Regions from separate parts of the Cellulomonas sp. KRMCY2 genome, predicted to be linked through region 3. Evidence: riboswitches for the same ligand, from Rfam matches in the RefSeq annotation. Region 3 holds a riboswitch; each other region holds the start of a gene.

Region 1 (7,801 bases), 2.5 Mb from region 3:
ACGATCACTGTCAGCTGAGCACGCAGCACGGTCGGCCGGGCGCACGCGAAGCGGCTGTGGCAGGTCCCGGGTCGGCTGGTGCTCAGGACCGCCTGGCGAGACCCTCGGCGAGCGTGCCGATCAGTGCCGCGGCATCGGCCGGCGCGAGCCGGACACTCGCGACGCACCGGCCGAACCGCCAGGTGCTCACCACGAACACCTCGTCGCGCTCGTGCCAGGTCACCTGCAGCGCCCGGTGCTGGCCACGGACGTCGGACAGGGCCGCTGCGCCGGCCAGCGGCAACGCGATGACCTCTCCCATACCTCGACGATCCTCCCTGGCCACGGCGCTGTCCAGAGATCGATCGGGTGACGGGCCCCGCCGGTCCCGGCCGCGTCCGGCCGGCTGGTCACGGGACCGCGGTGGCCCGACCGGCGAGCTGGATCAGCACGGCCAGTCCGTCCGGCGTTCAACCAGAGCCGACCCTGACCGCGCGCGGCACCGTCGGGTCCCGCGCGAGTCGGGGCAGCAGCCGCACCACAGCAGGCAGGATCCGCAGCACCTCGCCGAGCGTCGCCCGGCCGGGGCGCAGGACGACCAGGGCGACGACGAGCAGGAGCCACAGGACCACGAGGCTGGTCGCCGCGCCGATCAGGACGTCGACCAGGAGGCTCCGACCGTCCATCGCCGACCTCGTCCCCGCGGCCCGGGTGGGCCGGCACTGCCTCAGTGTGCCCGAACGTCCTACCGGTCCGCCCCGGACCGGCGGCCGGCGCTGTCCCGATGAACGAGATCAAGAGCACGGCACGCCGCCCGAGCGCGACTTCGAGGCGCCCGCAACCGCGCCCCGCCCACCGGGCGCAAGGGACTGAGGACCTATGGCATTGTGGCCAGGAACGGGCAAACTGCTCAATGTCAACGAAAAGGGCAAACCCATCGAAAGGTGGGGACGCAAAGCCAGCGGGACCCTCGGGTCGGCCGGGCTCACCGAATGGCAAGGAGCTGAGATGACACCCAAGGTGTCGACCACGTCCACCCGCCGCATGACCGCCACCAGCGGTCTGCTCACCCCCAGCGAGGTCGCCGCGATGTTCCGCGTCGACCCCAAGACCGTGACCCGTTGGGCCAAGGCCGGCAAGCTCTCCGCGATCCGCACGCTCGGCGGTCACCGCCGGTACGACGAGCGTGAGGTCAGGGGCCTGCTGGTCGGCGTCCCGCAGCCGCGCGGCTCGCAGAACTGACCCCGCCGCCCACACCGGTGTGACACGGTGGTGGGATGGACGCCAAGCTCAGAGTTGCCGTCGTCGGTGCTGGCCAGTGGGGTGACCAGCACGCACGGGTCTTCGCGCACCGCACGGACACGACGCTGTGCGCCATCGTCGGTCGGACACCGGAACGCGCCGGAGCGCGGGCCGAGGCCTACGGCACGACGGCGTACACCGACCTCGACGAGATGCTGGATCGCGAGCAGCCCGACCTGGTGACCGTGTGCCTGCCCAACGAGGCGCACTTCGAACCGACGATGCATCTGATCCGCCGCGGCGCTGCCCTGCTGGTCGAGAAGCCGCTCGTTTTCGAGCTGCACGAGGCCGACGCACTGCTCGAGGAGGCAGCGGCTCGCGACCTCTTCTTCGCGATCAACCTCAACCATCGCTACGCCGAGCCGGTGCAGCGAGCCAAGCGCGCGATCGAGGCCGGTGAGCTCGGCGAGCTGGTCTTCGCCGACTGGCGGTTCGGCGGCGAGCCCAACTGGGGCACGTCACCGCACGCCAACCTGATCGAGACCCAGGTCCACGGGATCGACATGCTCGAGCACCTGTGCGGACCGATCGTCTCGGTCATGTGCCAGATGTACGACGGCACCCGCCCGGGAACGTTCACCACGCTCGCCGTCGCCCTCGAGCTCGCCAACGGGGCCGTCGGCACGCTCCTGGGCACGTACGACTCCTCCTACGCCTACCCGGACACGCACCGCCTGGAGATCAACGGGACCCAGGGCCGGGCCCTGATCCAGGACACCGTGCGGCGGCTGACCCTGTCCCGCGCCGGCGACGAGACGTCACAGGTCTGGGAGGCCGGCTACTTCAACGACGAGGCACGCAGCTTCCACTCGACGTTCGACCGCCATGTCGACGCCGTGCTCGGCGCACTGCGCGCGGGGCAGGAGCCTCCCGTGCACGCGCGTGCCGGACGTCGCGCGCTCGCGGTTGCGCACGGCATCATCCGCTCGGCCGAGCAGGGCACCCGGGTGGGGACCGCGCCGGACGCCTGAACCCCTCAGGCCGGCACGCAGTCAGGCCGGCACGTCGAGGTGCTCACCCGGCGCCAGACGCAGGTACGTGCCCGAGCAGAGGCCACCGACGACGCGGTCGACCAGGCTGACCCCGGTCTCGCTGAGGATCGCGTCGTGGATCGGGACGACGGCGCCGGCCCGCACCGACCTGGCGTACTCGACCGCTTCGGCGACCTTGAGCCACGGTGCACTGACCGGGAGCAGGAGCACGCCGACGTCGACGCCCTCCGGCGGCAGGGTGAAGGAGTCCCCCGGGTGGAGCACCACGCCGTCGAGCAGGTACCCGACGTTGGCGATGACCGGCACGTCCGGGTGGACCTGTGCGTGCAGCTCGCCCAGCACCTGCACGTCGAAGCCGGCTGCCGTGACGCGCTGCCCGCGACGGACCGGGTGCACCCGCCCGGCAAGGGCATGACGCCCGTCCAGCAGCAGCTCGACGACGTCCGGCGGACCCCAGACCTCCAGTACGGCAGACGCGCCGAGCTCGGCGACGAGCCGGCCCAGGTCCAGGTGGTCGGTGTGGTGGTGCGTCACGAGGACCGCCTCGGCGCCGGCGAGCGCCGACGCCTGGCTGAACGACCCCGGGTCGATGACCAGAACCCGCCCGTCCCGCTCCATGCGCACGCAGGAGTGCCCCTGCGTGCTCAACCGGATCGCACGGCTGACGTCCCGCTCCAGCGGATCGATGGACATCGAGGCCTCCCTCCAGGCCGCCGAACCACGGACCGGCAGCTGGTACGACGCTATCCGGCATCTGCCCCGGCTGCGGGACCGAGGTCGGCCAACGCGCTCTCCGCGGCGGTGCGCAGCAGCGTCGTGTCCGTCGCGGCGGTGAGCATCCGGACGCCGCGCGCGGCCCAGTGCGTCGCCATCTCCTGGTCGGAGCAGTGCAGCCCCGCGACGATGCCTGCCTGCGCACAGGCATCGACGACCCGCTGGATCGCGCCGTCCGTCTCGACCGAGTCGCGGTAGGTGGCGCGACCGTACCCGCAGCTGAGCGCCAGGTCGTTGGGCCCGATGTAGACGCCGTCGACACCTGGGACGGCGACGATCTCGTCGAGCGCGTCGAGACCCGCTCTGGTCTCGATCATGACGATGCAGAGGGCGGCCTCGTCCTGCTCCTGGGGCAGCGGCGCGCCGTCGGGCCGGACGTCGCCCCACATCGGTCCCCAGCTCCGGTCCCCCGTCGGTGGGAACCGGCAGGCCCTGGCCGCGCGCCGGGCGTCCTCGGCGCTGTTCACCATGGGCACGACGACGCCGGCTGCGCCGGTGTCCAGCGCGCGCATCACGGCTGCGGGATCGTTCCACGGCACCCGGACGAGGGGCGCCCGATCGGCCGCGCGCATCGCCTGCAGCATCCCGGGGAGCTCGCTGAAGGTCGCCAGGCCGTGCTGGAGGTCGACGCACACGTAGTCGAAGGCGGTCCCGGCGACGAGCTCGGCGACGGCGGGATCGGCGAAGCAGCTCCAGATCCCGAAGGCCGGCCGATCGGCGGCCCAGAGCCCGCGCAGATGCGCCGAGCTGCGGGCTGTGACCCCGTGGTGCGTCATGACCTTCTCCTTCGTGCTGCTGGGTGGGGCGCCGCGGTGTGCTGCCGAGCGCCGTGGCCGGTCAGTGCGACTCGCGACCGACGTCGTGGCCGCTCCCGCCGATCAGGAAGTCCAGGTCCGCACCGGTGTCGGCCTGCTGGACGTGATCGATGTAGAGCCGCTGCCAGCCGCGCATCGGCGCGGCGTACCCGGCGAGGGCCGCCGGCGACTGCTCCCGGGACGCGAGCTCGGCCGCCGGCACGTCCAGCTCGAGCCGGCGACCCGCCACGTCGAGCACGATCGGGTCCCCGTCCCGGACCAGGCCGAGGGGACCCCCGTCCGCGGCCTCCGGGGCGACGTGCAGCACCACCGTGCCGAACGCCGTGCCGCTCATCCGTCCGTCACAGACCCGGACCATGTCCCGCACACCCTCGGCGAGCAGCTTGGCGGGCAGCGCCATGTTGGACACCTCCGGCATGCCCGGGTAGCCCTTGGGCCCGCAGCCGCGCAGCACGAGCACCGAGTCCGCGTCGACCTCCAGCGCCGGGTCGTCGATCCGGGCGTGGAAGTCCTCGATCGAGTCGAAGACGACGGCGCGTCCGCGATGCTGCATGAGGTGCGGTGAGGCGGCCGCCGGCTTGATCACGGCACCGCGGGGCGCGAGGTTGCCGTACAGGACAGCGATCCCGGCCTCGGGCTGCAGCGGCTCGGCGCGCACCCGGATGACCTCGGGGTCCCAGATCCGGGGCGTGTCGAGGTACTCGACCAGCGGCCGGCCGGTGACGGTGAGCGCCGTGGGGTCGAGCAGGTCACGGACCTCGCGCAGCACGGCGAGCAGCCCACCGGCACGGTGCAGGTCGTCCATCAGGAAGCGTCCGGCCGGCTGGAGGTCGACGAGCAGCGGCACACCGGAGCCGGTGCGGTCGAAGTCGTCGAGGGACAGCTCGATGCCCAGGCGGCCTGCGATCGCCAGCAGGTGCACGACGGCGTTGGTCGAGCCGCCGATCGCAGCGAGGGCGACGATCGCGTTGAGGAACGAGCCCCGGCTCAGGATCGTGCTCGGTCGGCGGTCGGCCTCGACGAGCTCGACGGCGAGCCGCCCGGTCGCGTGCGACGCCTCGAGCAGTCGCGCGTCAGGGGCCGGTGTGCCGGCGACGCCGGGCAGGGTCGTGCCGAGCGCCTCGGCGACCAGTCCCATCGTCGACGCGGTCCCCATCGTGTTGCAGTGGCCCTTGCTGCGGATCATCGACGACTCGGACGCGAGGAACTCCTCCCGGCTCATCGTCCCGGCGCGGACCTCCTCGCTCAGGCGGTACGTCGACGTGCCGCAACCGAGCGGGACCCCACGGAAGGTCCCGGTGATCATCGGGCCACCGGGGATGACGACCGCCGGCAGGTCGACCGACGCCGCCGCCATCAGGAGGCTCGGGATGGTCTTGTCGCAGCCGCCGAGCAGCACGACCCCGTCGATCGGGTTGGCGCGCAGCATCTCCTCGGTCGCCATCGCCGCCATGTTCCGCCACAGCATCGCCGTGGGGCGGACCTGGGTCTCGCCGAGCGAGACCACCGGAAGGTTGAGCGGGATGCCGCCGGCCTCCCAGATGCCCTGCTTGACGGCGGCCGCCACCTCGTCCAGGTGCATGTTGCACGGTGTCAGGTCGGAGGCCGTGTTCGCGATCGCGATGTGCGGTCGACCGTCGAAGGCGTGGGCCGGCAGACCCCGTCGCATCCACGCCCGGTGGATGTAGGGATCCTTGCCGCCGCCGGCGTACCACTGGGCGCTGCGCTGCTCCGACATCGATCTCTCTTTCCGTTAATCGGAACGTATGGCTAACATGTGGAACGCGATGAACTCTACTCGACGGACGGACATCCCGGAACCCGCTGATGAGCCCCGGCTCGTCGGCGCCGACCGTGTGCTCGCTGTGCTCACCGAGCTCAGCGGCCACCCGCAGGGGATCAGCCTCGACGACCTGAGCCGCATCGTCGACAGCCCCAAGCCGACGGTCCACCGCGCGCTCGCCGCTCTGCGCCGCGCAGGCTTCGCGACCCAGGACGTCCGCGGTCGCTACGTCCTCGGCGACGAGTTCCTGCGGTTGGCCTTCACCCACCACGAGGCGCGGCCCGACCACGTCCGGGTCACGCCGGTGCTCGAGGCGCTGTCCGAGCGGTTCGGCGAGACCACGCACTACGCGGTGCTCGACGACGACACGGTGATCTACCGCTCGAAGGTCGACCCGCTCACCGGGGGCGTCCGGCTGACGTCCACCGTCGGCGGCCGCAACGGAGCACATGCCACCGGCGTCGGGAAGCTCCTGCTCGCACTGGCCTTGCGCGACGACGACGCCGTCCGGTCCTGGGCGGCTGGTCGGGTCTTCGAGGCACGCACCCCACGCACGCTGACCAGCACCGATGCGCTCGTCACCGAGCTGGCCACCATCCGGGAGCAGGGCTACGCGGTCGACGACCAGGAGAACGAGCCAGGGATCGTGTGCGTGGCCGTCCCCGCCTACCTGACGTCCCCCACCGCGCCGAGCGGTGCGATCTCGGTCAGCGCTCTGGCCTACCGCACGCCGCTCGCGACGCTGCTCGCCGAGCTCCCGGCCATCCGCGAGATCGTCGATGCGATCTCGACGCGCGGCGCGGACTCCCCGAGGGACGTCCCGACGAAGGAGTCCCCGTGACGCTGCTCGAGGCACACCCGGCCACCCCCACGATCCACCGGCTGGCCGAGGGTCCGGTCTGGGATGCCGCACGTGGCCGCGTGCTGTGGGTGGACATCGATGCGGGCACCGTCGTCGAGGGGCTCCTGCACGGCAACGAGATCGAGACCGTCCGTGCGATGACTGTCGACACCACCGTCGGTGCCGTCGTGCCGTCCCCGGACGGGCGCCTGCTCGTCGCCGGCCGTGATCGGCTCCTCGTCGTCGAGGTCGACGGACACCTGACGCCGGGTCCGGCCGTGCTCCCGTCCGGCTCGGCCGGACGCCTCAACGACGGCGCGTGCGACCCGGCCGGACGGTTCGTCGTCGGCAGCGTCACCGTCGGTGGCGCCACCGGCCACGAGGTCCTCACCCGGCTCGAGGACGACGGTTCCCTCACGGTCCTCGACGACGACCTCTGGCTGTCCAACGGCCTCGCCTGGTCGGCCGACCCGGTCGTGATGTACTCGGTCGACACCCTGCCGGCGATCGTCTGGCGGCGGGACTACGACGTGGCCTCCCGGACCGCCGGGACCCGGCGTGAGCACCTGCGGATCACCGGCGGGGGCCTTCCCGACGGGCTCTGCCTCGACACCGACGGCAACCTCTGGGTGGCACTGTGGGGTGCCGGCCAGGTGCGCTGCTACTCCCCCGGCGGCGAGGTGCTGCACGTCGTCGAGGTCGCTGCACCGCACACGTCCTCGGTGGCCTTCGTCGGGCCGGAGCTCGACCGGCTCCTGATCACGACCGCCTCGGCCGAGCTCGACCCGGCCGGGCTCTCGGAGCACCCCGGCTCCGGTCGGCTGTACACGGCCCCGGTCGGCGCGCTGCTCGGCGTCCACGGCCAGCCGACCACACCGTGGAACGGGCGTGGCATCCCACCGTCGCCCGCGCGACCTGCGTCGCCCGCTGCGACGTCCGAGCCCCGAGAGAGCTGAGCCATGCGCGCCTTCGTCGTCACCGCCCCAGGGGAAGCCGGCGTCCAGGAGGTCCCGGACCCCGTCGCCCAGCCCGGACAGGTCGTGGTGGACATCGAGCGGGTGGGCGTCTGCGGCACGGACGTCGAGTTCTTCACCGGCCAGATGACGTACCTGCACACCGGTCACGCGGCGTATCCGATCCGCCTCGGGCACGAGTGGTGCGGGACGGTGTCCGCCCTCGGCGACGGCGTCGACGCCCGGTGGCTCGGACAACGGGTCACCGGCGACACGATGCTCGGGTGCGGGCACTGCCGGCGCTGCGCCGCCGGTCGGCAGCACGTCTGCGAGGCACGCTTCGAGCTGGGCATCCGGGGCGG
Region 2 (7,801 bases), 2.5 Mb from region 3:
TGCGCCTCTTCGCGCAGCTGCCGGCCGTCGTGGCCTACGACCAGCGCAGGCGCCGCGGGCAGGACCTCGTGCCGCCGCGCCACGACCTGGACCACGCGCAGAACTTCCTGCACATGACCTTCGGCGCCACCCCGCCGCCGGTCGTCGCGGACGCGTTCCGGGTCTCGATGGTCCTGTATGCCGAGCACTCGTTCAACGCCTCGACCTTCACCGCCCGCGTGATCACCTCGACGCTGTCGGACCTGTACTCCGCTGTCGTCGGTGCGGTCGGTGCGCTCAAGGGCCCGTTGCACGGCGGGGCGAACGAGGCAGTGATGCACATGTTCGACCAGATCGGCGATGCGGGTCACGCCGAGGCATGGCTCGACGACGCCTTGGCCGCCAAGCGCAAGATCATGGGGTTCGGGCACCGGGTGTACCGCAGCGGGGACTCCCGCGTGCCGACGATGAAGGCGGCCCTCGACACCCTGGTCGCCGAGTACGACCGCCCCGACCTGGCGGCCCTCTACGACACGCTCGAGCGGGCCATGCGCGACCGCAAGGGCATCCTGCCGAACCTCGACTACCCCTCCGGCCCCGCCTACCGGCTGATGGGCTTCGACACCGCGACCTTCACCCCGCTGTTCGCCGCGAGCCGTGTCGTCGGCTGGACCGCGCACATCATGGAGCAGCGGGCCGCCAACGCCCTGATCCGGCCGCTGAGCTCCTACGTCGGGTCGCCGGAGCGGCACCTCGACGCCCACTGAGCGGCCGGGCAGCCGAACACCGGCCCGGGACCCGAGAGCGGCCCAGGCGCGGTGCGACCGCGTGCTACTGGGCCGTCCACCCGCCGTCGACGGGGAGCACCGTGCCGGTCACGAGGCCCGCGGCCGGGGACGCGAGGTACAGGACCGCGGCAGCGACGTCGGCAGTGGTGCCGAACCGCCCGACCGGGATGCGGGCCAGCACGTCGTCCGCGAAGTCCGGCTCGTCGAGACGTTCGGCGGTGCCCGGCGTCCGGATGAACGTCGGCGCGACCGCGTTGACCGTGACGCCGCGGGGTGCCCATTCCAGGGCGAGCACCTTCGTGAGCATGTTCACGCCGCCCTTGCTCGCGGAGTAGACGGCATGCCGCCGGATGCCGACGAGGCCGGCCTGGGAGCTGAGGTTGACGATCCGCCCGTAGCCACGCTCGATCATGGGCCGGGCAGCGGCCTGGCTCATGAAGAACAGACCCTTGAGGTTGACGTCCATGAGCTCGTCCCAGTCGGCCTCCGTGACGTCGAGCGCATCGTGGTTCGCGCCGAGGCCCGCGTTGTTGACCAGGATGTCGAGGCGGCCCTCCCGCGCGAGCACGTCGTGGACGGCGCGACGGACGGACGCGACGTCGGTCACGTCCGTCTCGACCCCGAAGGCGCGGCCGCCGGAGCCCCGCACCTCGTCCAGCAGAAGATCGAGGTCCTGGCGGGATCGCGCGGCGGCGCCGACCACGGCGCCGGCCGACGCCAGCGCGAGGACGAGGTCGTGGCCGATACCCCGTGAGGCACCGGTGACGATCGCGACGTGTCCTGCGAGATCGAAGTCCGGGGTCATCATCCCCCGAGCGTACGGGCAGGGCTCAGACCGGCACCCGGTCGCCGATCTCGGTCCACCGCCACGAGGTCCTGCGGGCGTCGATCGTCGATCCGACGGTCGCGTGGTCACCGATCGGGACGACCGAGTGCGTGATCGTGTCGTCGTACACGTGCACGAGGTTGAACGCCTGCGCACCGTCGCGCCCTCGGGTGCCGCCGTACGGGGTCTGCAGGTCCTGCGTGTAGCAGGTCGCCGACGCCACCGAGACGGGGATCCCGGCGAAGGTCGCCGAGGTCGAGTGGTGCAGGTGGCCGGCCAGGATCCCCCTGACGTCCGACCCTCGCAGCACGCCCGCCAGCGCCGCCTGGTCCCGCAGCTCGACGAGGATCGCGAGGTCCTGCACGCACGGCACCGGCGGATGGTGCATGGCGAGCAGCGTGCCCTCCGGGGCGGGGTGCTCGAGCACGGCCGCCAGCCAGCGCAGCTGGTCCGGGGCGAGGGCGCCGTGGTGCGCGCCAGGCACGGTCGTGTCGAGCACGACGATCCGCAGGCCGCCCAGCATGACGACGTCGTCGTACGGCGCGGTCGACCCGGGCTCACCCAAGAGCTCGGTCCGCAGCACCGCGCGGTCGTCGTGGTTACCCATGACCCAGATGGCCCGCGCGCCCAGCCGTGCGGCTGTCGGCTCGACCACCTCCCGCAGGCTCCGGTAGGCGGCCGGGTCGGCGGCATCGGCGAGGTCGCCGGTGAACAGCAGCGCCTCAGGTCGGGCACCCGAGGCCTCGAGCCGCTCGAGGAGCGCTGCCAGATGGGCCCTGCTGTCCGCCACGCCGTGCAGCAGCGGCGCCTGCGGCGTGACGAAGTGGGTGTCGCTCAGGTGCACGAGAAGATGGAGTGGGCGTGGGTGCTCAGCGGAGCGCACGGTCATGGGCCTAGGAGATCGTTCGTCGGCCACGGGTACGTGGCTCGGTGGTGAACGAGGCGCGGGAACCCGATGAACGATCCGGCGGTCGTCCCACCGTCGGCCGCCGCCGGGTCGTGGCGGGGCGGGGCGTGGCTACGATCGGCCAATGAACCGGCTGGCACGGCGGGTCCAGCGGACCTATCTGGTGCTGATCCTCGGGAACACCCTTGCCGCGTCGTTCATCTGGGGCATCAACACCCTGTTCCTGCTCGACGCCGGCCTCACCAACCTCGAGGCCTTCGCGGCGAACGCGTTCTTCACGGCTGGCATGGTCGTCTTCGAGATCCCGACGGGTGTGGTCGCCGACGCGTGGGGGCGCAGGACCTCCTACCTGCTCGGCACCGTCGTCCTGGCCGCGTCGACGTTCCTCTACTACCTGCTCTGGCAGACCCACGCGCCGTTCTGGCAGTGGGCCGCCGTCTCGGTCCTGCTCGGGCTCGGGTTCACCTTCTTCTCCGGCGCCGTCGAGGCGTGGCTCGTCGACGCTCTTGCGTTCGCGGAGTTCGAGGACAGCCTCGAGGCGGTCTTCGGACGTGCGCAGGTCGTCGGAGGTGCGGCGATGCTCGCCGGTTCCGTCGCCGGCGGGTACATCGCACAGGTCACCTCGTTGGGGGTGCCCTACCTGATCCGGGTGGCGACCCTGGGCCTGATGTTCGTCGTGGCAGCCGTGTTCATGAAGGACCTGGGCCACGTCCGCGAGGCAGAGCAGACACCTGTGCAGGCGATCCGGACCATCGTCGTCACCTCCCTCGACCACGGGCTGCGGAACCCGCCGGTCCGCTGGCTCATGCTCGCCGCCCCGTTCACCTCCGGGGTGGGGTTCTACGCCTTCTACGCGATGCAGCCCTTCCTGCTCGAGCTGTACGGCAACACGGGGGCGTACGGCATCGCCGGCCTCGCGGCAGCGATCATCGCCTGCTCCCAGATGCTCGGTGGGCTCCTCGCTCCCCGGATCCGGCGGATGGTGCGCCGCAGGACCTCTGCACTGATCGTCGCCGTGGTCCTGGCGACGCTCCTGCTCGCGCTGCTGGGCATCACCCACAGCTTCGTGCTCGCCCTGCTGCTGCTCGTGCTGTGGGGCATGTCCCAGGCCGCGGCCCTACCGGTGCGCCAGGCCTACCTGAACGACCTCATCCCGTCGAGGCAGCGAGCGACGGTCCTCTCCTTCGACTCCCTGATGGGCAGCAGCGGCGGAGTCGTCGTCCAGCCGGTCCTGGGCCGGGCTGCCGATGCCTGGGGCTACGGGCCGTCGTACCTCGTCGGGGCGGTGATCCAGCTCGTGGCGGTGCCGTTCCTGTACCGCAGCAGGCGGGAGCACGACGATGCGGATCTCAGCGTGCGGCCCTGAGCCACCCCGCCGTACCGGTCCGACCGTTCAGCCCCGCACGAGGCCCGGCGCGAACACCTGGATCCGGCCCTTGCCGTTGGCCTTCGCCGAGTACATGGCCACGTCCGCCCGGTGGATCAGCTGTTCGAGGTCGGACTCGCTGGTCGCGGTCGCGACACCCACGCTGGCTCCGACGCGCGCCACGCCGCCGTCCAGGTGCACCGGGGCCGCGACGGCGTCGACGACGCGCTGGGCGATCACCGAGGCGGGCGCACTCCCGGTGCGGTGGAGCAGGATGGCGAACTCGTCCCCACCGATGCGCGCGCACAGGTCCCCCGGGCGCGTGGCCCGACGCAGGCGTCCCGCGACCTCGCGGAGCAGCTCATCACCTGCGCCATGGCCGAACAGGTCATTGACGTCCTTGAAGTCGTCGAGGTCGACGAACAGGACCGTGGTGTCCTGCGCGGAGGTGTCCTCGAGGGTGGTGGCGAGAGCGGCGTTGAAGGACATCCGGTTGGCCAGCCCGGTGAGGTTGTCCAGGGTCGCCCGCAAGGTCAGCTCCTGGTGCACGTCGCTGCTGCGCAGTGCCAGTGCCACCTGGTTCGCCAGGCTGTCGATCGCGGCCAGCGCCTCGTCGGGCACCGTTCCGGGGTAGCCGAGGAACAGCCCCTCGTTCCCCGGTCGGTTGCGCGCGTCGGTCATCGGTACGCAGGCCCAGGCGCAGGGCGTGCCGACCGCCGCGTCCAGCTCCGCGTGTCCACGGACTGCGACGTGCCCCTCCTCGCAGCCACCGATCGCCACGATGTCCGCGGGAAGCGTCGCGGGGACGCCGCTGAACCCACCGCGCGCTCCGTCCACGCGCAGCGCACCACCGGCCCTGGTCACCTTGACCACTCGTAGTCCCGGCAGGACCGCGCAGATCTGGGCGGTCGCCAGCCAGGCGATCCGACGGATCTCGTCCGCATCGGTCACACCCAGCAGCCGGTGCCCCACCGAGACGTGCACGGCGTCGAGCTGGGCCATCCGCTCCCTCGCCCGCAGGCTGCCCGCGAGCTGCCGGCCCACGACGAGCGTCAGGAGCATGGTCGGGATCACGCTGACCACCGGGACCAGATCTGCCGCCACGGAGTGGCCGGGAACGTACTGCCACAGGGGCACCGCAGCGATCAGCCCTGCGGCGTAGACCGCCCACCGCAGGACGGCTCGGAGAGCGGAACCGTACAGCGAGCGGAACCACAGCGCAGCGAAGACCAGACCGAAGACGGCAGCCGGCTCAGGGCCGGCCAGCGCGAAGACCGTCATCGCGACGGCGTCCACCACGTCCATGGCCGGTGGGGCGCAACGCCGCAGGTATCCCGTGACCCAGGACAGCCCGAGGGTCACCGCTGCGGCCACCGCAGCGACCACCGTCACGCCGTCCGCTGCCACGAGCGTCCCGGGCAGGGCGAGCACGACTGTCACGAGTGCCAGCACGGCGAACAGCCAGCGCGTGGCCTCGAGGGCCCCAGCCGGCCGGCGGGCCCGCGTCCGCATGCGGCCGAGCAGCCCGGACAGTCGCCCCGACGCTCGTCGCGCGGCGCCGAGGGCGTCGCGCACCTGGATCCCGATCAACGGCGGTCCCTCTCGTTCGGCGGCCCGGCTGACCTCATGGGTCCCGTGGCTTGGCGTCCCCTCCTCGCGGCGGGTTTGCCCTTTCGTCGGTACATCCGCTCATCGGCACGACGCGGGGTCGCCTGAAGGCTGTGCGACGCGAGGCACCGTGGAGGCGGCATCATGTTCGCACGCTTCGTCCCTACCGCGGGGGGGCGGCAGGTGTGGAATGTGGTCGTGGCGATCCATGACAACGTGCTGTCCCACCGGTCGGCGGAGCACGCCGTGCCCCCGAGCCAGGCCGGGGAGGAACCATGACCGTTCTCGTCGCGTACGCCAGTCGGTACGGTGCCACAGCCGGCATCGCCGAGCGCATCGCCGAGACCCTGACCGCATCCGGGCACCCCGCCGAGGCATGCCACGTGTCGGATGCGAAGGACGTCGCCGACCACGAGGCCGTCGTCGTGGGCAGCGCTGTGTACTTCGGCTCCTGGATGAAGGACGCCACCGCTTTCGTCGAGCGCAACAGTCGGACCCTGGCCGACCGCCCGGTGTGGATGTTCAGCAGCGGCCCACTGCCGGGCGCGGTCCTGCCCGAGGAGACCGACAACGACCCGCAGCCCAAGGGCCTGGCAGGGGTGCAGGAGGCGATCGGCGCCAAGGAGCACCGCATCTTCGACGGCGCGCTCGACCCACGCGCGCTGAACCTGCGCCACCGACTCGTCCGCGCCCTTCCGGCGGGCCGGCCGCTGCTCCCCGAGGTGGACGGCCGCGACTGGCCCGCGATCGACGCCTTCGCACGGTCGATCGGGGCCGCGCTCGGCACGTGACCCTCTCCACGGGAGCCATCAGAGCTCTCGTCGGGGGCCGCTGCTCGGGCTGCACCGGCCGCCGCCCACGTTCGTCGGTCGATGACCGACGGGCCCACCGAGTGAGCACCGCGGACATCACTACGGACTGATATCATCCGGAGATGGTGTCAATCGATGACGGCAACCCACCGAGCACGGACGCCGTCGTGCGGGTGCTGGCCGAGCCACTACGGGCCCGGATCGTCGAGCTGCTGGCCGACGAGCAGCTGTGCACGTGCCATCTGGTGGAGCTGACCGGCGCCCGCCAGACGAACGTGTCCAACCACCTGCGGGTGCTGCGCGACGCCGGGCTGGTCGAGCCCGAGCCCGCAGGTCGCTACACGTACTACCGGCTGCGGCCCGATGCGCTGGACTCCGTCAGCGCACGGTTCGCCGCCCTCGCCGATCGTGCCCGCGCCGCCGGGCAGACCAGGAGAAGCTGCACATGAGCACCCACCCGGACTCCGCCGTCACGAGGGCCGACACCACCGCGGTGGTCGCCCGGCTGTCCGCGACAGACCGGCTCCTGCCGGTGCTGATCGGCACCGCCATGGTCGTGGGCCTGCTGCTCGGTCGGCTCGTGCCCGGCCTGGACGACGCCCTCGACGCGGTCAAGGTCGGGCAGACCTCCCTGCCGATCGCACTCGGGCTGCTGCTGATGATGTACCCCGTCCTGGCGAAGGTCCGGTACCGCGAGATCGGCCTGGTCACCGCCGACAAGCGCATGATCGCCGCGAGCCTGCTGCTGAACTGGGTGATCGGTCCGGCGGTCATGTTCGCCCTGGCCTGGCTGCTGCTGGCCGACCAGCCCGCCTACCGCACCGGCGTCATCCTGGTCGGCCTGGCGCGCTGCATCGCGATGGTCCTGATCTGGAACGACCTGGCGTGCGGGGACCGGGAGATGGCCGCGGTGCTGGTCGCCCTGAACGCCGTCTTCCAGGTGCTGACCTATGCCGCGCTCGGCTACTTCTACCTCAAGGTTCTGCCCGGATGGCTCGGCCTGGCGACCGCGGACCTCGACGTCTCGATGTGGGACATCGCCACGACCGTGCTGGTCTTCCTCGGCATCCCGCTGGTCGCCGGCTTCCTGACCCGCACCCTCGGCGAACGCCTGCGCGGCCAGGAGTGGTACGAGACGACGCTGCTGCCGAGGATCAGCCCGATCGCCCTCTACGGGCTGCTGTTCACGGTCGTCGTTCTGTTCGCCCTCCAGGGCAGGACCATCACCGACGAGCCCCTCAACGTCGTGCGCATCGCCCTCCCCCTGCTCGCCTACTTCGCCATCATGTGGTTCGGCGCCTTCGGCATCGCCCGCTGGCTCAAGCTGAGCTACCCCCGCACCACGGCACTGGCCTTCTCGGCGGCCAGCAACGACTTCGAGCTGGCCATCGCCGTGGCGATCGGCGTGTTCGGCGTGACGAGCGGCCAGGCGCTCGCGGGCGTCGTCGGCCCACTGATCGAGGTCCCCGTCCTCGTCGCTCTCGTCTACCTGGCCCTGTGGCTGCGCGGGCGCCT
Region 3 (7,801 bases):
AGCAGTCCTGGTGGCTGAGCCACTTGGCGCGCATCCGCGGGTATCGCTCGTCGGCCGACAGCCGGGCCGACCGGCCGCGGCCCGGCACGTCCGACCGCGGGTCGTCGTCGGCCAGCACGGTGCCGAGCCGCACGCAGATCACGCGCAGACCGTGCGCGTCGGCGTAGTAGCGACCCAGGGCCTCGCCGAAGATCTTGCCGACCGCGTAGAGCGAGTCGGGGCGCAGGTCGGTGTCGTCCAGCACGCGCGGGTCGTCGAGGTCGTACAGCGACGACCCGGCCTCCTCCTCCGCCCCACCGAGCACGTGGCCGGACGACGCCAGCACGACGCTCCGGACCCCTGCCACGCGCGCGGCCTCCATGACGTTACGCGTGCCCACGATGCTGCTGGCGAGCACATCCGGCCAGCCGGCGTCGAGGCTCGCAGCGTTGGCCAGGTGCACGACCGTGTCGATGCCGCCGAACGCCGCGACGAGCGCGTCGAGGTCCTCGATGTCCGCCACGACGCTCGGGTGGTCCTGGGGTGAGCGGGTCAGGGCGACGATGTCGTGGGTGGCCGCGAGCCCGCGCCGTAGCACCGACCCGACCAGGCCCTCGGCGCCCGTGATGAGAACCCGCCTGCGCGCCCCACCGGCGAGCAGGTCGTGCTCCTCCCGGACGTAGGGGTCGTCCGGTCGCTCCGCCAGGAGCACACGCTGCATCGCCAGGGCTTCCGCGTCGCGGCCGAGGGACCGCAGGCACCGGGCGATCGCCCATCGGGCGAGCTGCTCCTGCTCGACAGTGCCCACCTCGACCGCGGCCGCACGCGCGAGCTCGAGCTGCTCGAGGGCCGGCTCCAGGTCGCCCGCGTCGTGCAGGTGCCAGCCGAGGTTGTTGTGAAGTGCGACCAGCCACCGCCGGGTCTCGGGGTCGGTCGAGGTGCCGGCGATCGCGAGCGCCCGCTCGGTCCACGCGCGGGCGCGCTCCGGCTCGGCGAGGGCGAGCATGTGCAGGGCGTCGACCGCCAGGTGCTCCTGGCCCGGCAGGACCGCTGCCGCATCGAGGGCTGCCTGGAAGTGCAGGACCGCCGCCGCGGGGTCGCCCGCCGAGTTCCGCAGTCGGCCGCGTTCGAGCAGCACGCGCACCTGCACGACGTCGGCCGGTGCGGCGAGCGAATCGTCGGCGGGCGCGGCGAGCGCGGCGTCGGCCGGTGCGGCGAACGCGTCGAGCACAGCCTCGGCCTCGGCGAACCTCCCCTGCAGCCCGAGGGCGCGAGCCTGCTGGGTGGCCAGCTCGGCGCGGTGCCCTGGTGGGCGGGTCAGGTCGGCGGCTGCGTCGGCGAAACGCCGCGCGGATGCGACCGGATCGTCGACGTCCCACAGGTCGCGGATCGCCACGGGGGCACACGGTGCGTCGGCTGCCGGATCGCTCACGCGGGGATCGTCGCACCTGCCGGCCAGGGCGTCGACCTGCGGCGCCGGTCGGCCGGCAGGCGGAACCGTCACGAGATCTCCGCACCGATCGCCGTACGGCTGCGGGCAGCGGCTCCTACCGTCGAAGGCAGGACCGCTGCTGCCACCGGAGGAGATCGCATGACACCCGATCCGCAGGACGTCCGACTGCCGTCGCGCCTCGAGGCGTCGTCAGCGCCGCTGTCGCGATTCGACCGGGTGTTCCTGGGCCTGGCCTACGGCGCCGTCGTCCCGGTCGTCGGCTTCCTCGCGGGCTGGTGGCTCAGCGTCCCGGTCGTGCCGGAACGGTGGGTGTTCGCCGTCGGTGTGGCTGGTCTGGTGCTGGGGCTCGCGATCGACGTGCCGCTGCACCGGTGGTGGGTCCGGCGGGGGTACGGCCTCGACGGCCTCGCGCTGGTCGCCCTGTGCGGCTTCTACACGGTGCTCGCCCTCGGCTTCTTCATGGGCGTGCCCGTCCCGATCCTGGCGGTCGGCGTGGCGGTCGGGGTCTTCGCCGCGCGTGGCGGCGCTGACGTCCGCTCGGCGGCCCGGGTCACCGCCGCGTGGATGGCGCTGGCCTGCGTCGCCTCGGCGTCGTTCGCGCTGGCCAGCCCGTCGACCCCGGACGACCTCGAGGGCATGCTCGCCCTGCCGTTCACCGTGACGGTGCCGATGATCGTCGCCCTGATCTGCGTCGGCGGCGTCGCTCTGGTCGCGGCCCAGTACTGGCTGACGACGGCGACGGCACGCTGGTGGACGCGACTCGACAGTGCGGCGCCGAGAACCGTCCATCTGACGGGCTGACCCCCTTTCCTCTCGACAATCTGCTCAACGCGGTGCCTCCGTTTTGATCAGCGGATGACCTACAATCTGCTCAGTGGACGGCCTACAATTTGATCAGCAGATCGCCTACGATCTGCTCAACGCACGGCCGTCGAGGAGCCCGAGCATGGAGTACCGCCCCCGGCTGGTCGACGCCGAGCTGACTCGCCTGCTCGCTGCGGTCGGCGCTGTCGTCATCGAGGGTCCGAGAGCCTGCGGCAAGACGGAGACCGCTCGTCGCGTCGCGGCGAGCGAGCTCCGCGTCGACACCGACGCGCGTGTCGCCCCGGCGATGGCCGTGGACCCCTCACTGCTGCTCGACGGACGGCCCCCGCAGCTCCTTGACGAGTGGCAGGTCCAGCCGGAGCTGTGGAACCACGTACGACGGGCCGTGGACGACCGCCATCAGCCGGGCCAGTTCATCCTGACCGGCTCCGCCACTCCCGACGACGACGCACGACGGCACTCCGGGGCAGGCCGCTTTGCCCGGATCCGCATGCGTCCGATGTCGCTCTTCGAGACCGGGCACTCCACCGGTGCGCTCCGCCTCGGCGACCTGCTCGCCGGGAATCGGGTGGCGGCTTCGGGCCCGGACCTCGCTCTCGCAGACATCATCGAGCGGCTGCTCATCGGCGGCTGGCCGGGCCTGCAGGGTGCCGCGCCCGCAGAGGCCACCCGCGTTCTCCGGGACTACCTCACCACGATCCGCGAGGTCGACATCGATCGCGTCGTCAGAGGGCGGCGGGATCCGCGACGGGTGGGGCGCGTGATCGCCTCCCTGGCCCGGAACACCGCGACCGAGGCGTCCCTGGCCACACTGACCCGGGACAGCGGCCAGGACGGCGAGCCGCTCGCTCGCAACACGGTCGACGAGTACCTCGACGTGCTCCAGCGCCTCATGGTCGTCGAGGACCAGCCGGCCTGGTCGACGCACCTGCGCTCGTCGGCGACCCTGCGCAAGACCCCGAAGCGTCACTTCGTCGACCCGTCGCTGGCAGCCGCGGCGCTCGGCGCGACCTCAGAACGGCTGCTCGCCGACCTCAACAGCCTCGGCCTGCTCTTCGAGTCGCTCGTCGTGCGGGACCTGCGTGTCTACGCACAGGCCCACGGGGGCGAGGTCCTGCACTACCGCGACAGCACCGGCCTCGAGGTCGACGCCATCGTCTCGACCGACGACGGTCGCTGGGGGGCCGCCGAGGTCAAGCTCGGGGCGGGACAGATCGAGGATGCGGCCCGGAACCTTCTGCGGTTCCGAGATCGCATCGACACGAGCAGGTCCGGTACCCCGGCCTTCCTGGCTGTGATCACGCCCTCGGGTCTTGGCTACACCCGACCGGACGGTGTCAGCGTGGTCCCGCTCGGGGCCCTCGGTCCCTAGGGCCAAGCGGACTGGTCCGCTCGCACCAGACGGCCGGCACCCCACGGTCCGCACAGACTGTGACGCAGGTCACACTCGTTGCTCCTCAAGGATGTCCGGTTTGTCGCCGATAGGTCATTTGAGGTAGCGCCGAGATGATCGGGACGCACCTCACGTCAGCGACAAGGGCAAACCCGCCGGAATGCGGGGACGCAAAGCCAGGGGCCCAGACGGGCCGCCCAGCTACCGAACGATGGGATTGACCATGCAGACCGCACCCTGGACGACGAGGTCCCTGTTGACTCCGGGCGAGGTGGCGACCCTGTTCCGGGTGGACCCCAAGACCGTGACCCGGTGGGCGAACAGCGGCAAGATCACCTCGGTGCGGACCTTGGGCGGGCACCGCCGGTACATCGAGTCCGAGGTCCGCGGCCTCCTGGGTGCGGTTCCCGCGCAGCCGCGCTGAGCCCTTGGCTGAGGCACCGGAGCCGCGCTGGTGCATGTTCTGCCGGCGCGCTGATGCACCTTCTGCCGGCAGATCCGGGGTCAGGAGCCGAGATCGTCGGCGACCAGGTGGGCGTGCGCCTCGAAGACCTGGGCGGTGAACGGCACTGATGTCGTCGCGGCCGTGCCGGCCACCGGGTACCAGGGCCCGGCACCGTTGACCTGGTACTGACCCTGCCACGTGGTGACCAGCTGCACGGCGAACTCCCCGGCCTGCCGGTACGGGTAGCTCACGGTGTGGTTCGGGTAGGGCGCACCGGGGTCGGTCGTGACCAGCGGTTCCGACCCGTCACCGAAGTCCCACGCGAACGCCACCGGCGTCGCGCGGACCGCGACCGGGACGCCGAGGACCGTGGTGGCCAGGGTCTGCGGGGCCGGGTCGGCGTACACGATCAGGTCCTTGTTGACCAGGCCGCGACCGTCGTCCGGCTGGTACTGCGGGGTCGAGGCGGTCAGCGGCAGACGCCGGAACTCCTCGACCGACAGGACGACCAGATCGGTCCCGTCCTGGCAGCCACCAGGATCGACCCGGCTCCACGGGCTGAGCCCGGCACCGGTGACCGGGTCGACCTCCCGGCGCTGCAGGGGCGCCAGCGGCACGCTGCCGTCCGCGCACACCTGTGCCACACCAAGGTCATCGATGCACTGGCGGTCGACAGCCAGCGGGTCCAGCTCACCACACCGGGGCAGCGGGACACGGCGGTACTCGTAGGTGATCGCCACACTGGCTTGGGTGGTTGTCCCGGGTTCCTCCGAGCCCGAGGTCTGCGAGTCGGTGACGACAACGCTCGACCCGTCAGCCCTCGAGGTGAGGCCTCCCGGCTCGTCGCCGTCCGTACTCGCCCACGCCATCGTGTTGGGTACCACGCAGGCGAAGGCGACGATGGCAGCGACCCGAACGCGGCGACCAGTGGTTCCCATGCTCACATCACCGACTCATCGCGGGCGTCACCAGTCAGGAGCACCCACCCCTCGGCCGCGGGCAGGACATCGAGGATGAGGAAGCCGGACTCTGCCGGGATCTCGCGGACCACCGAACCATCGCTCCCTACCTGGGTGCTGGCCGCGACGGAGAACTCGAACTCGACGGCGTAGACGCCCAGGGTCTCCTCGTAGCCAACGACCCGCGCGGTCGAGCTGCTGAGCTCTCCTCCCGCGTAGTGGCCGCCTGCGGCATAGACCGCCGTGACGTCGGAACGGACGTTGATGCAGAAGCTGCAGTCCTGGGCGGAGACGGCATCCCACTCGGTGAGGTCACCCGACGTCAGCGCGTACTGGTAGAGGCTCAGGAAGTAGTCCGCTGCGGCAGCCGCACCGATCTCATCGACGCGCTCCATCTCCGCCGGCCGTTCGGGGACCGACGCAGCCTCGACGGCAGGATCTGGTGTCGGCTCAGTCGAGGGGGTCGCGGGGGCAGTCGATGCCGGTGGTACTGGCGAGGGCGCCGGATCCGCCGCGCAGCCCCCGACGAACGCGATCATCACCACAACAGATGCCGACAAACCTGCGCACTTCGCCCCCCGCGTCATGGTCACGCACCGTACAACGCACGGCCCGCTCACGGGACCGGAACGCCGATTCTGTGGACAACCGACGCACCGCCCGAGCCCCTCAGCCAGCCGGACGGCCACTCTCGTCATCGGCCACGCCAACCACGCCAGGAACGCCGGGCACGTCAGCGACCTCGGTCACCACCACCGTCGGCGCCTCGTGCCGCGCCCCACCGAACCGGTCCCACAGCGGGAACATCGCGCTGCTCGCGGCCACGGCCAGGAGCGCGACGAGCACCCTGCGCTCGAACCCCAGCGCCCCACCGGCATCGCCGACGTCGAGCGCCTCGACGAGCAACGTCAGTCCAACGACGACCGTGGCCGCGGCCGCCATGGTGAGTCCGACGGCGCCGCCGCGACGTCCGCGCGGGAACTGGCGCCGGGCCGCGACGACCAGGCCGATCACCCACACGACGACGCCGACCACCGCGCCGACCATCAGGCCGAGGACGACTCCGGCGAGGTCGCCCCACGGCGAGTCGTCCCGCGTCAGTCCGACGAGCACCGCGACGGCCGCCCAACCGGCGAGCACCCCGACGAACAGCCCGGCGACGACGGCGAGGAACGGGCCGGCCAGCAGTCGGACGGTCCGAGGTGCGGCAGCCACGTCATCTCCTTGCGTCCAGCGGCCCCACCTGCGGAGACCGTCGAGAGATCATCACACCGCGCCGTCGGCTCGCGACACCACCGGCTGCACGACGTCGGCACGCGCCGAGCGTTCCACTCCCTGGGATGCCGGGAATGTCCGACCCCCGTGGTGTGGTTCGTCCGACATGAACCAGTCGGCATCCGCCCTCCGCGAGGGCAGCAGAAGCACCACCCTCGAGGGCGGCGAGCACCCCACCGGCCAGGCACCCCGCGCTGCGCGCATCAGCGCCTCGTTCGTCCTGCTCGTCTCGGCGCTGGTCGCCATCGGGCCGCTGACCATCGACCTGTACCTGGCCGCGTTCCCGCAGATCACCGCCGAGCTCGCCACGAGCCCGGCCCGCGTGCAGCTGACGATCACCGCGACCCTGGCCGGCCTGGCGCTGGGTCAGCTCCTCATCGGCTCGGTGTCCGACGCGTTCGGCCGTCGTGCGCCGCTCGCCGTCGCGCTGGGCGTCTACGTCCTGGCGTCGCTGGCGATCATCGCGACGCCCTCGGTCGAGGTGCTCGCCGTCCTGCGGTTCGTCCAGGGCTTCTCGGCCGCGGCCGGCATGGTCGTGTCGATGGCGATCGTCCGCGACACGTACGACGGCGTGTCCATGGGCAAGGTCATCGCGCGGCTGATGCTCGTCGTCGGCGTGGCACCGATCATCGCGCCGACGCTCGGCGCCCAGCTGCTGATGGTCGGCTCATGGCGGCTGATGTTCGCCTTCCTCGCCGGGTTCGGCGTGCTGCTGCTGGCCCTGGTCCTGTTCGTCCTGCCCGAGTCGCTGCCCGTCGAGCGGCGTCGGGTCGGTGGCACCCGCGCGGCCGTGCGGTCCTACGTCGGCCTGCTGACCGACCGCGGCTTCATGCTGCTCGCGCTCGTGTCGAGCTTCTACTTCGCCGCCCTGTTCACCTACGTCGCGTCCTCGACGTTCGTGTTCCAGGACGGGTTCGCGCTCAGTGCGCAGGAGTTCGGGCTGGTGTTCGGCGGCGGCGCGCTCGCGGTCACCGCGGGCAGCCAGGTCAACGGTGCCCTGATCGGCCGGATCTCGCCCGAGCGGATCCTCGTCGTCGCGGTCGACGCCGGGGTGGTGCTGGCCGGTGGGCTGCTCGCCGTCGCCCTGGCCGGCGGCGGACTCGTGCCGCTGGTGATCTTCCTGATGGCGACGCTCCTGACCGTCGGCTTCGTCTTCCCGGCCGTCCCGGCGATCGCGCTCGCCGCCAACGGGCACCGCGCCGGCAGTGCGGCGGCCCTGCTCGGCTCCCTGCAGTTCGGCGTCGGGGCGGCCGTCGCACCGATCACCGGCCTGTTCGGGCAGACGGCGGTGTCGATGGCGGGCGTGATGCTCGCCATGGTCCTGGTGTCCGCCGGGCTGCTGCTCGTGGTCTCGCGGATGTGGCGGACCGCCGGAGGCGCGATCCCGATCGAGATGGACGACGTCGAGCCTGCGGTTGCGGAGCCCCGTCTGACACTCGCGCGGCGTCGTATACGCGTCGTATACTTGCTCT

Evidence for each region. A riboswitch is a leader RNA that binds a small molecule or an ion and turns the genes downstream of it on or off. The one in region 3 is predicted to bind cyclic di-GMP.
Region 1: another riboswitch for cyclic di-GMP. It lies ahead of K415_RS0117395 (BldC family transcriptional regulator); the one in region 3 lies ahead of K415_RS0105805 (BldC family transcriptional regulator).
Region 2: another riboswitch for cyclic di-GMP. It lies ahead of K415_RS23020 (GGDEF domain-containing protein); the one in region 3 lies ahead of K415_RS0105805 (BldC family transcriptional regulator).

What each region holds. Positions count from the first base shown of each region.
Region 1 covers NZ_JAGF01000001.1:3,691,447-3,699,247, forward strand. Annotated here, with positions in the region: gene K415_RS23015 (Gmad2 immunoglobulin-like domain-containing protein) at 1-18, shown strand, start outside; gene K415_RS0117385 (hypothetical protein) at 83-301, opposite strand; gene K415_RS0117390 (hypothetical protein) at 450-665, opposite strand; cyclic di-GMP riboswitch class I at 897-972, shown strand; gene K415_RS0117395 (BldC family transcriptional regulator) at 1,024-1,221, shown strand; gene K415_RS0117400 (Gfo/Idh/MocA family protein) at 1,257-2,252, shown strand; gene K415_RS0117405 (MBL fold metallo-hydrolase) at 2,274-2,966, opposite strand; gene K415_RS0117410 (HpcH/HpaI aldolase/citrate lyase family protein) at 3,017-3,823, opposite strand; gene K415_RS0117415 (IlvD/Edd family dehydratase) at 3,885-5,600, opposite strand; gene K415_RS0117420 (IclR family transcriptional regulator) at 5,650-6,486, shown strand; gene K415_RS0117425 (SMP-30/gluconolactonase/LRE family protein) at 6,483-7,442, shown strand; gene K415_RS0117430 (zinc-binding dehydrogenase) at 7,446-7,801, shown strand, end outside.
Region 2 covers NZ_JAGF01000001.1:3,705,349-3,713,149, forward strand. Annotated here, with positions in the region: gene K415_RS0117455 (bifunctional 2-methylcitrate synthase/citrate synthase) at 1-746, shown strand, start outside; gene K415_RS0117460 (SDR family NAD(P)-dependent oxidoreductase) at 811-1,575, opposite strand; gene K415_RS0117465 (metallophosphoesterase) at 1,598-2,482, opposite strand; gene K415_RS0117470 (MFS transporter) at 2,625-3,866, shown strand; gene K415_RS23020 (GGDEF domain-containing protein) at 3,894-5,456, opposite strand; cyclic di-GMP riboswitch class I at 5,472-5,546, opposite strand; gene K415_RS0117485 (flavodoxin domain-containing protein) at 5,750-6,265, shown strand; gene K415_RS0117490 (helix-turn-helix transcriptional regulator) at 6,409-6,735, shown strand; gene arsB (ACR3 family arsenite efflux transporter) at 6,732-7,801, shown strand, end outside.
Region 3 covers NZ_JAGF01000001.1:1,196,840-1,204,640, forward strand. Annotated here, with positions in the region: gene K415_RS22545 (NAD(P)-dependent oxidoreductase) at 1-1,411, opposite strand, end outside; gene K415_RS0105795 (hypothetical protein) at 1,571-2,233, shown strand; gene K415_RS0105800 (ATP-binding protein) at 2,379-3,629, shown strand; cyclic di-GMP riboswitch class I at 3,786-3,859, shown strand; gene K415_RS0105805 (BldC family transcriptional regulator) at 3,874-4,074, shown strand; gene K415_RS22550 (PKD domain-containing protein) at 4,155-5,033, opposite strand; gene K415_RS0105815 (DUF6318 family protein) at 5,036-5,752, opposite strand; gene K415_RS0105820 (hypothetical protein) at 5,724-6,269, opposite strand; gene K415_RS0105825 (multidrug effflux MFS transporter) at 6,436-7,801, shown strand, end outside.